Regions from separate parts of the Micromonospora sp. D93 genome, predicted to be linked through region 2. Evidence: riboswitches for the same ligand, from Rfam matches in the RefSeq annotation. Region 2 holds a riboswitch; the other holds the start of a gene.

Evidence for each region. A riboswitch is a leader RNA that binds a small molecule or an ion and turns the genes downstream of it on or off. The one in region 2 is predicted to bind cobalamin.
Region 1: it holds a riboswitch for cobalamin, as region 2 does, so the genes downstream of both, cobN (cobaltochelatase subunit CobN) here and KBX71_RS12610 (ribonucleoside-diphosphate reductase subunit alpha) in region 2, are expected to answer to the same signal.

Annotation. Positions count from the first base shown of each region.
Region 1 covers NZ_JAGPXW010000021.1:44,397-50,274, forward strand. The annotation lists gene KBX71_RS22155 (hypothetical protein) at 46-708, opposite strand; gene KBX71_RS22160 (hypothetical protein) at 739-1,224, opposite strand; gene KBX71_RS22165 (hypothetical protein) at 1,314-2,027, opposite strand; gene KBX71_RS22170 (RNA polymerase sigma factor) at 2,020-2,601, opposite strand; gene KBX71_RS22175 (hypothetical protein) at 2,730-3,065, shown strand; cobalamin riboswitch at 3,392-3,521, shown strand; gene cobN (cobaltochelatase subunit CobN) at 3,803-5,878, shown strand, end outside.
Region 2 covers NZ_JAGPXW010000008.1:150,486-156,363, reverse strand. The annotation lists gene KBX71_RS12610 (ribonucleoside-diphosphate reductase subunit alpha) at 1-1,597, opposite strand, end outside; cobalamin riboswitch at 1,789-2,006, opposite strand; gene KBX71_RS12605 (enolase C-terminal domain-like protein) at 2,287-3,684, shown strand; gene KBX71_RS12600 (FadR/GntR family transcriptional regulator) at 3,692-4,411, shown strand; gene KBX71_RS12595 (aldo/keto reductase) at 4,422-5,441, opposite strand; gene KBX71_RS12590 (ATP-binding cassette domain-containing protein) at 5,438-5,878, opposite strand, start outside.

The DNA.
Region 1 (5,878 bases), on a different contig from region 2:
TGCCGTCCAGCATAGCTGTCCGCGCGCGGAGCAGTGGCCGGAGTGCTAGTGCAGCCAGATGCGGAGAGGGCCGGTGGTGGTGAAGCCAGCGGAGAGCGCCGGCGTCAGGTCCGCTGTGGTTTCGTAGCCGACCAGCGGCGCGTGGGGCAGGGTGGCGCACACCGCGCGCCAGATGTCCCGGGAGCCGTCGGTGCGGGTGAACAGGTTGGAGACGCCGTACGGACCGTCGCCGCTGAGCACCGCTCCACCGGTGATCACACCCCGGTCGTCGTGGCGGGCGAGCACCCGTACCCGGGGGTCGGCCAGGAGCGCGGGGCGGAACAACTCCCCGCCGCCGTGTGCCGCCGCCCAGGACGCCAGGTCGTCGGGAGTGGTGACCGGGGTCAGCGGTGGGTCGACAGGTGGTGCCAACGGTGGCCGGTGGATCCACTGCGCGTCGAAGAGCACCCGGAACCCGTACCCGGACAGGTCGAGGTCGGCGAAGCTGTCCTTCACCGACGCGCCGGGCCCCGCGTCGATCCGGGCCAGCAGGGCCTCGGCGTCGACGCGCGGCCGCAGGGTGACCGCGTCCGGGTACCACTGTGGCGAACGGTGGGGGACCGACCAGGCGTCGGCGTCGGTACGGCCGGCCAGCCCGTGGCTGCCGCAGACGATGTCGCACCATTCGGCGTTGTTGCGGGCCGCCGCCGCCCGCCCGTCCATGGGCATGATCGGCAGCCTAGGCGGCCCGAGGTGCTGTCAGGGGGCGTAGACCAGGTCCATCGTGTCGGTGTGCCCGGACCAGCGCAGGTCGAGGCGCCAACACCCGGCCTGCGGCAGGTCGATGATCGACGGCCCTGGCCCGCCGGCGACCTCCCGGGTCACCCGGGTGTCGGTGCCGTCCAGTTTCGCGGTGATCACCAGGGTTGCCGGTGCCGTCGGGTCGGGCGAGGTCGTGGCGGCGCGAGCCACCCAGAGGATCTTGTTGTTGGACCCGTCCTCGCGGACCTGGCGCAGCGGATGGGCGAACAACACCGCCACGATGTCACCCTTCGCGCCGAAGACGTGGGGAACCCGGGCGTCCCCGCTGAATCCGGCGTCCGCCCAGTCCGGCAGGGACCCCGTCTCGACCCGTGCCGCGCAGGCGGTCGCGGTGCCCGCCGTGGTGGCCGCACCCGCCGTCGGCGTCGCTCCACTGGTCGTGGCGGTGCACCCCGCAAGCAGGACCACCGAGGATGCCAGCATCAACCTGCCCCAGGAAACCATCTCGCTCCTTCCGGTACGCGTCGACGACCCGTCGCCTCTTTCCGACACCGCCCGGACGCGCCAGGTTCCTAGTGCAGTGAGCGTGCGATCTCGATCGCCTCGGTCTTGGTGAGGTCGCCCTCGAGCCGGTAGCTCACGTCGTTGTCCTGCCAGATCAGGGTCGAGGCGGCCAGTCGGGCGCTCTCCTCGCGGACGTTCCCCGCACGGTCCACGTACGACAGCGCGTGTGGGCCGTCGACCCACACCGCGAAGTCGCCGTTGACCTGGACCCACTCCGCTCCCGGCGGGATGACCTCCTTGTGAAAGGACAGGTTGAGGCGACCATCGAAGGCGTCGACGCGCAGCCCGCCCCCGTCGTAGAGCAGCGTCGCCACCCGGTACCGCCCCGTGGCATCCGGGTCGGCGACCAGCACCCGCTCGGGCGGACCCAGCTTCGCCGGCAGGCGGATCGGGAACCGTACCGCTCGCTGTGCCTCCTCCAGGCCGGCGGCGCGCTGCCCCGGCAACGGCGAGGCACCACCGCTGGGCAGCGTCGGGGCGGGCGCGGTGGCGATGCTGACACCGGCGAAGCGCAGCAGCCCCGTGACGGCGTCGGCGATGGCGGCCCGGCTCGGCGGCAACACCACCGCCACGATCAGGGCGACGAGCGCCGCCGCGACGAGCGCACGCCACCGGCGCGTGGGCCTGTCGAGCCGTGCGCGGACTTGGGCCGTCACGTCAGGAGGATCGGGTGTGTCGAGCCAGGTGGAGAGGTCACGCAGTTCCCGTTCGAGGTCACCCATGCCGGACCTCCGCACTGTCGAGCAGGCCGCGAAGCTTCGCCAGCGCCCGGGACGTGCGCGACTTCACAGTTCCCCGGGGCCAACCCAGAGCCGCCACCGTCTCCTCCTCGGTGAGATCGAGGAAGAACCGGCAGACGATCACCTCGCGGTCGCGTACCGGCAGTTGTCGCAGGGCCTGCACCAGCGACGCCCGGCGCTCCCCGGCGAGGACCGCGCCGACCGCGTCGTCCTCGGCGACCTCGGACGTCGGGTCCGCTGCCGCCGCCCGCAGGACGAGCCCGTCGCGCCGGCCACGGGAGCGGTGCAGGTTGCGGGTCTCGTTGGCGACGATCGTGAGCAGCCACGACCGGAATGACGAGTCGCCGCGAAAACGGGACAACTTCCGGTACGCCTTCACAAACGCCTCCTGGATGACGTCCTCGGAGTCCGAGCCGGCGCCGAGCAGCACCGCGGTCCGGTACGCGGACGCGGTGTGCCGGGCGACCAGGAGGTTGTACGCCTCCAGGTCACCTGCCCGAGCGCGGGTGACGAGCGCCTCGTCGTCCAGGGGAGCCTCCGTTCGGATCACACTCATGACACCGCCCACCCGCCGCGGGTTCCACAGGGCCTTCCCGACGCAGGTCAGCTGTCTCCCATCCGGCGTGCAGCGTATTGCCAGGAATCGGTGCTGCACTGGAGAGGTGTCGAGGAGAGGGGCGGGGCATGAGCTGGTTCAATCGCCGGTCACGGGGTGCCGAGCCGACTCCGACGAAGCTGGACCGGGAGGCGACCCGCGACGACCTCGCGGCGCTGGAGGCGTTCGTGGCCACCCGGCGCGGGGTGGAGTTCTACCTGGAACCGGAGACGACCGCGACGGACACGACGGTGGTGGCGATCGCCCACGACGGCGAGTGGATCCGTCGCCGTACCGGAACGCCCCGCGCGGCCGGGACCATCGCCCGCAAACACGCGGTGCCGCTCTACGAGGCGGCGCGCACCGGCTACCCGGAACGGATGCGGACCTGGAGCCGGGCCCACCCGGAACGTCACGCCCGCTGACCCTGGCGTCGCTCGGCCCTGGGCGGGCGTCGCTTCGCTCCGGGCGTGTGTCGTTCGGCTCCTTTGGAGCTGAATCGTTGGCGACATCGCCGTACGTCCCAGCCGGGAGTCAAGGCGGCTGAATCGTTGACGACATCAGCTCCAAAGGGCCCGCGTGGACACCTCGCCCCCTGCCACCGCACCACCCCACCCTGCCACGGCAACACTCGACCCCCCGCGCACCGATATTTCCGCAGGTCGATGTGGTGGGCGTGACCGGGCGACGCCGGGGTCCGCGTTGACCGGTGACGCGGCGGTGTGGCAGCATTCGCGGCCTGACGGCAGTGAAGGAAGTCGGTGCAATTCCGACGCGGTCCCGCCACTGTCACCGGGGAGCGATCCCCCCTCGTGAGTCACGGCCGTGTGTCTGCGGTTGGAAGGCCGGGGGAGAGCGTCGATCCGGAAGCCAGGATACTTCGGCCGTCGGGACGTACCCCAGGGCGTGGACACCCGAGGAGGACCCGATGACGCACGGCGTCTCATTCATCGACGATCATCGTCGTATCGCGCTCCAGGCAGTGCGTTCCAAGGACACCGGCCACCGGCACCGCTGAGCTGATCGCCCGGCGCTGACCGGCCCCGACGCATGCGTCGGTGCGCCGTTCGCCCGGGCCGTCGTACCGGCTGACGCCGTACCCACCCGCATCGTCCCCGGTCGCCCTCGTGGCGGCCCAGGGCGTCACTTTCCGGAGCCTGCCGTGCGCATCCTGCTGCTGTCCACCGCCGACACCGACCTGCTGGCCGCCCGTGCCAGCGGCGCCGACTACCGGTTGGCCAACCCCGCGCGGGTCACCGTCGAGGAGGTGCCCGCCCTGCTCGACGGGATCGCCCTCGTCGTCGTACGCCTGCTCGGCGGTCGGCAGGCGTGGCCGGACGGCCTCGCCGTGGTGCTCGCCACCGGCGTGCCGACGGTCGTGCTCGGCGGCGAGGCGCTCCCCGACGCGGAGCTGATGGCCATTTCCACGGTGCCGTCCGGGGTCGTCACCCAGGCGCTGGCGTACCTGGTCGAGGGCGGGCCGGACAACCTGGGGCAGCTGGCCCGGTTCCTGTCCGACACGGTGCTGCTCACCGGTGAGGGGTTCGCCCCGCCCACAGCCACCCCGGCGTACGGCGTGCACGGCGACCACCCCGCCGACCCGGACCGGCCCACAGTGGGAATCGTCTTCTACCGGGCGCACGCCCTCGCCGGCAACACCAACTTCGTCGACGTGCTCGCGGACGCCGTCCACAAGGCCGGCGGCAACCCGCTGCCGATCTTCTGCGGCTCACTGCGCGGGCTGACCGCCGGCGCCGGCCCACTCGGGCTCTTCGCCCGCTGTGACACTCTGCTGGTCACGGTGCTCGCGGCCGGCGGCGCGGTCGCCGCGGACGCCTCCGGCGGCGGCGACGAGGACGCCTGGGACGTGGGTGCCCTGGCCGCCCTGGACGTGCCGGTCATCCAGGCGCTCTGCCTCACCAGCACCCACGCGCAGTGGGCCGACAGCGACGCCGGACTGTCCCCGTTGGACGCCGCCATGCAGGTGGCCATCCCCGAGTTCGACGGCCGGATCGTCACAGTGCCGTTCTCGTTCAAGCAGATCGACGCCGACGGGCTCTCGGTCTACGCCGCCGACCCCGAGCGGGCCGCCCGGGTCGCCGGGATCGCGGTGCGCCACGCCCGGCTGCGGTACGTGCCGCACGCCGACAAGCGGGTCGCCGTGGTGTTCAGCTCGTACCCCACCAAGCACTCCCGGGTCGGTAACGCCGTCGGGCTGGACACCCCGGCCTCGGCGGTCCGGCTGTTCGCCGCGCTGGCCGAGGCCGGCTACGACCTGGGTGACGCGCCGCCGCCCGACGACGGCGACGCGCTGATCCACGCGCTGATCGCCGCCGGTGGCCACGACGTGGAGTGGCTCACCCCGGAGCAGTTGGCCGCCGCCGAGGCCCGGATACCGGGGCCGACGTACCGGCGCTGGTTCGACCAGGTCCCGGCCGAACTGCGCGAGCGGATGCGGGAGCACTGGGGTGAGCCGCCCGGCGAGCTGTACACCGAGGGCGGCGACATCGTGCTCGCCGGGCTGCGCTTCGGCAACGTGGTGCTGCTGATCCAGCCGCCCCGCGGCTTCGGGGAGAACCCGATCGCCATCTACCACGACCCGGACCTGCCGCCCAGCCACCACTACCTGGCCGCGTACCGCTGGTTGACAGCGCCCGTCGCGGACGGCGGCTTCGGCGCGGACGCCGTGGTGCACCTGGGCAAGCACGGCACCCTGGAGTGGCTGCCCGGCAAGGGCCTCGGCCTCGCCGCCGACTGCGCGCCCGACGCGGTCCTCGGCGACCTGCCGCTGGTGTACCCGTTCATCGTCAACGACCCCGGCGAGGGCACCCAGGCCAAGCGGCGGGCGCACGCCGTGGTCGTCGACCACCTGGTCCCGCCGATGGCCCGCGCCGAGACCTACGGCGACCTGGCCAAACTGGAGCAACTGCTCGACGAGTACGCGACAGTGCAGGCCCTCGACCCGGCCAAGGTGCCCACCGTGCGGGCCCAGATCTGGGACCTGGTGCGCGCCGCCGAGCTGCACCACGACCTGCACGCCGAGGCCATGCCCGACGCGGACGACTTCGACGACTTCGTGCTGCACCTCGACGGGTACCTCTGCGAGGTCAAGGACGTGCAGATCCGCGACGGGCTGCACATCCTCGCCGACGCGCCCACCGGCGAGCCACGGGTCAATCTGGTCCTCGCGGTGCTGCGCGCCCCGCAGATCTGGGGCGGCGCCCGCGCCCTGCCCGGC
Region 2 (5,878 bases):
CGGTCAGGTACAGCTCCTCGCTGATCCGGGTGGACAGCTCCCGCGCGGCCGGCGAGTCGAACGGCAGCCGCAGCGCGAAGAACACGTCCTGCAGGCCCATCAGCCCGAGCCCGACCGGCCGCCAGCGGGGGTTGCTCGCCGCCGCCTGCGCGGTCGGGTAGTAGTTGATGTCGATGACCCGGTCGAGGAAGGTCACCGCGGTCCGTACCGTGGCGCGCAGCCGCTCCCAGTCGATGCCGCCGTCGGCGAGGTGGGCGGCGAGGTTCACCGAGCCCAGGTTGCACACGGCGGTCTCGGCGTCACTGGACACCTCGACGATCTCGGTGCACAGGTTGGACAGGTGCACCACGTTGCCCGGCTCGGCGGTCTGGTTGCAGAGTCGGTTGGCGGCGTCCTTGAAGGTCATCCACCCGTTGCCGGTCTGGGCGAGGGTGCGCATCATCTTCCCGTACAGCTCCCTGGCCGGGACCTGCCGCACGTAGCGGCCCTGCGCCTCGGCCTCCCGGTACGCGGTGTCGAACCGCTCCCCCCACAGGTCGGGCAGCTCGGGCACCTCGTGCGGGTCGAACAGCGACCACAGCTCGTCGGCCTCGACCCGGCGCATGAACTCGTCGGGGATCCAGTTGGCCAGGTTGAGGTTGTGGGCACGCCGGGCGTCCTCGCCGGTGTTGTCCCGCAGTTGCAGGAACTCCTCGATGTCCGGGTGCCACGGCTCCAGGTAGACGCAGGCCGCGCCCTTGCGCCGGCCGCCCTGGTTGACCGCGGCGACGCTCGCGTCCAGCGTGCGCAGCCACGGCACGATCCCGTTGGACTGTCCGTTCGTGCCTCGGATCAGCGCACCCCGGGAACGGACCCGGGAGTACGCGATGCCGATGCCACCGGCGAACTTGGACAGGTTGGCGACCTGGGCGTACCGCTGGTAGATCGAGTCCAACTCGTCGAGCGGGGAGTCGACCAGGTAGCAGGAGGACATCTGGGTGTGCCGGGTCCCGGAGTTGAACAGGGTCGGTGAGCTGGGCAGGTAGGCCAGGCTGGACATCAGTCGGTAGAAGCCGACCGCCTCGTCCGCCGTCCGGGACAGGCCGCAGGCCACCCGCAGCAGCCAGTACTGCGGGGTCTCCAGCACCAGTCGGCTGGTGGGGTGGCGCAGCAGGTAGCGGTCGTACACCGTGCGCAGGCCGAAGTACTCGAACCGGCGGTCGCCGTCCAGGTCGATGGCGTGGTCGAGCGTCGTGGCGTGCGCGGCGACGAACGTGGCGGTGTCGTCACCGATCAGGCCCTCGGCGTGACCGACCCGGATCGCCGCGCTGAACGAGGTGATGCCCTGCCGACGCACCTCCTTGTCGACGTAGCCGGCCAGCAGCCGCGCGGCGAGGCGCGAGTACTGCGGCTCCTCGCCGATCATCTCGGCCGCGGTCTGGATGGACAGCCGGTCCAGTTCGGCAGTGGTCGCGCCGTCGTAGAGACCGCTGATGGTGCGGGTGGCAACCCGCATCGGGTCGACGTCGGTCAGGTCGTCGGCCCACCGCTCGACCGCCCGGACGATCTTGTTCACGTCCACGGGTTCGGTGGCGCCGTCGCGCTTGCGGACCTGCATCGGCGTCCGCCGCACTGTCGCGTCGCCGCTGACCGGGACTACCTCGGTGACTGTCACCACTCGCTCCTCGGAGTTCGAGACCTGGTGGCCCGGACGCGAGGAGACAGACACCGACGGACGCCACGCCAGCCCGGCGTGGGTCAGGTGGCGTCAGCCGTCCCACGCGGCCTCGGACCGCCGCCCACCCGGGTGCGGGTACGCGGCGCGCTGGCAGGTCTTCGGACTCGCGGGCACGACCGGACTCGCCGGTCTCCTACTGGCCGTCGCTTCCCAGGCCGATTGGTGGCCCAGTGCTGATGACGGCTGTCGTTCCCACTCACCGCTGCGGGACAGTCCCGGATTTCCACCGGGTTCCCTGTTGCCTCGACCGCACCGGATGAGCGGCCGAACCAGCTGCGTTCGACACCATATATAGGGACGCAGTCGTTGTCACACCCCACATGTCGGTCTCGGGCGTGTCGGGGACCGGCTCGGTGATCACCGTCACCACTGTGGCCAACCCACGCACGCCGAGCATCTGGGACGGGCTTCCGCGCGTGTGTCGACAAGCGACATAGGTTTGATCTATCGGGGCAGCAAACATCATACGTATGCGGGCCTGCGGCGATCGATATCGTTGACGTGCCGGAGCCGCCCTCCGTATACTCCCAGTGATCATCTGATCTTTAGCCTAGCTGGGCGAGGAGCGCATGCCGCAGATCACCGCCGTCACCGTCGAAGACGTCCGCTTCCCCACCTCCCTGACCGCTGACGGGTCAGACGCGATGAACAAGGACGGCGACTACTCGGCGGCCTACGTCGTCCTGCACACCGACGGCGTCGACGGAGTGGGTGCGCCACTCGCGGGGCACGGCCTGACCTTCACCATCGGTCGAGGAAACGACATCGTCGCGGCGGCGGCGGTCCACCAGGCACAGCTCCTCGTGGGCCTGGACGTGGCGACGATGGCAGCGGACATGGGCGCGGTCTACCGCCTGCTGACCTCCGACTCACAGCTGCGGTGGCTCGGCCCGGAGAAGGGTGTCGTCCACCTGTCCCTCGCCGCCGTGTTGAACGCGTCGTGGGACCTGGTCGCCCGGGTCGCCGACAAGCCGCTGTGGCGGCTGCTCGTCGACATGTCCCCCGAGCAGCTCGTCGACATCGCGGACCTGCGCTACCTGTCCGACGCGCTGACCCGGGACGAGGCACTGGCCATCCTGCGGGCCAAGGAGGCCACTAAGGCCGCCCGCCTCGCCGAACTCGACCGGACCGGCTACCCCGCCTACACCACCTCGGCGGGCTGGCTCGGCTACGGCGACGACAAGCTGCGCCGACTGTGCCAGGAGGCGGTCGACACCGGCTACGGCTACGTCAAGCTCAAGGTGGGCGCCAACCTCGATGACGACATCCGCCGATGCGCGATCGCGCGGGAGATCCTCGGACCGGACCGCAACCTGATGATCGACGCCAACCAGGTGTGGGACGTCGGTCAGGCCATCGAGTGGGTCACGGCCCTCGCCCAGTTCAAGCCACTGTGGATCGAGGAGCCGACCAGCCCCGACGACATCCTGGGCCACGCGGCCGTCCGCCGTGCCGTCGCTCCGATCGGCGTCGCCACCGGCGAGCACTGCCACAACCGGGTGATGTTCAAGCAGCTGTTCCAAGCCGAGGCCATCGACTTCTGCCAGCTGGACACCGGCCGGTTGGCCAGCATCAACGAGATCGTCGCCGTGCTGCTGCTCGCCGCGAAGTTCGACGTACCGGTGTGCCCACACGCCGGTGGTGTCGGCCTGTGCGAGATGGTCCAACACGTGTCGGTGCTCGACTACGTCGCGATCTCGGGGGATCTCACCAACCGTGTCACCGAGTTCGTCGATCACCTGCACGAGCACTTCACCGATCCGTGCATCATCCAGGACACCGGCTCAGGCAGCGGTTACGTCCTGCCCAGCCAGCCCGGCTACTCCACCCGGATGCGCCAGGAGTCGGTCGCGCTCTACCGCTTTCCGGACGGCGGCTACTGGGCAGCGACAGACCCGACTACCGTGTCATCTCCGGAGGCGGCGTACGTGATCGCGGGTGGGAAGGCCACCCCCGCCGGCCGCTAGGGGAGTCATGTCTCGCACTGACGAAGTGGTCAACGGCATCAAGCGGATGATCCTCGAAGGGCAGTTCAGGCCCGGGGACCGGCTGCCCATCGAGAAGGACCTCGCCGAGTCGCTCGGCGTCTCGCGGGGCTCGCTGCGCGAGGGGATGTCGGCCCTGTCGATCCTCGGCATCGTCAACATCCGCCAGGGCGACGGCACCTACGTCACCAACCTCGACGCGCCACAACTGCTGGCCCCGATGGGTTTCGTGGTGGACTTCCAGGGTCAGGGCGACCCACGGCACATCCACACCGTTCGGCGACTGCTGGAGTGCGAGGCCGCCTGCCTGGCGGCGACCAGGATCACCGACGAGGCGCTGGCCCAGGCCGGTGACCTGCTCGCCGAGGCGGCCCGGCTGGTCGGCCAGTCACCGCTGGATCACGAGCGGATCATGGAGATCGACATCGCCTTCCACCGGATCATCGCCGCGCACGCTGGGAATCCGGTGCTCGTCGGCCTGATCGAAGCCTTCGCCGGGCGGACCATCCGCGGCCGACTCTGGCGGAGTCTGCACGAGGAGGGCGCGGACGTGCGTACCCATGACGAACACGTGGCGATCCTGAAGGCCCTCGTGGCGCGCGACCCGGAGCGGGCCCGCACCCGGATGGCCAACCACCTGATCGGCGTGGAGGAGTCGTTGCAGGGTTTACCCGACGACGCGGACGCGGGCATCGAGACGGCCCGGTGACCGCCGGCCGTCACGACTGCACGTCGAGCAACCCTTCGTCGTACAACGCCGCCCAGAGCTGATCCGGGACGTCGACGTCGGATCGGCGCAGGGTCTCGGTCACCTGGGCCTCGTCCCGCATGCCGACCACCGTCGAGACCACGGCCGGGTGCCGACGGACGAACGCCAACGCCGCCTGGGGCAACGTGACGCCGTACGTCTGACAGACCCGCGCCATCCGGCGGGCCTGGTCGATCACCTCTGCCGGAGCCTGCTGATAGTCGTAGACGGCGTCGGTCGCCGGCATGTCCCGGGCCAGCAGCCCGGAGTTGTAGACCCCGGCGACCACCACACCGACGCGGCGGGCCTGCGCGACGGGCAGCAGGTCGGTCAACGCGCCCTGCTCCAGCAGGGTGTACCGGCCGGCGCACATCACCACGTCCACGTCGGTCTCCGCCACGAAGCGGGCCAGCATCGCGGACTGGTTCATCCCGGCCCCGACCGCACCGATCACGCCCTGCTCCCGCAACTCCACCAACGCCGGGATCGCCTCGCGCGCGGCCTGCTCCCAATGCTCGTCCGGATCATGCAGATACACCACGTCGATCCGGTCCAGGCCGGTGCGCCGAAGGCTCGACTCCAACGAACGGCGCACGCCGTCGCGGCTGAAGTCCCAGACCCGGCGATGATCGGCGGGAACGTCGTACCCCTCCGGATCCCGCCGGTGCGCCGTCTCCGGTGACGGCACGAGCAGCCGGCCGACCTTCGTCGACACCACGTACTCCTCGCGCGGGCGGGAGCGGAGGGCCGCGCCCAGGCGCGTTTCGGACAGGCCCAGCCCGTAGTGCGGTGCCGTGTCGAAGTATCGGATGCCGCCCGCCCACGCGGTGTCCACCGCGGCGGCGAACTGCTCGTCCGAGGTCGCCCGGTAGAGATTGCCACCCTGCGAGGCGCCGAAGCCCAGTGGGCCCAGCCGCAGCGGCGACCCGGCGGCGAGCCGGGTCGCCTGACGGGCGAGATCGTGCGCGACCCGGTGGGCGGCCACCGTCACCTCTCGTCCCGATCCACGCTGGTGCTGCCGGTCATCGCCGCGACCAGGTCGTCGGTGGTGACCTCGTCAGCGCGTAGTTGGGCCGCTCGCCGGCCGAGGCGCAGCACCTCGACCCGGTCGGCGATCTCGAGCACCTGCGGCATGTTGTGGCTCACCAACACCACCGACATGCCGGCGTCGCGGGCACGCCGGACGACGTCGAGCACGCGTCCGGTCTGGACCACGCCCAACGCCGCGGTGGGCTCGTCGAGGATGACCACGTTTGTCGCCCAGATGATGGCGCGGGCCACGGCGACACACTGCCGCTGCCCACCGGACAGCATCGCGATCGGGGTGGTGACCCGGGGGATGCGTACGCCCAGTTCGTCGAGGGCCGTGGCGGCGCCCTGCCGCATGGCGCGCTTGTCCAACAGCCCGAGCCGGCCGAGTGGTCCGGA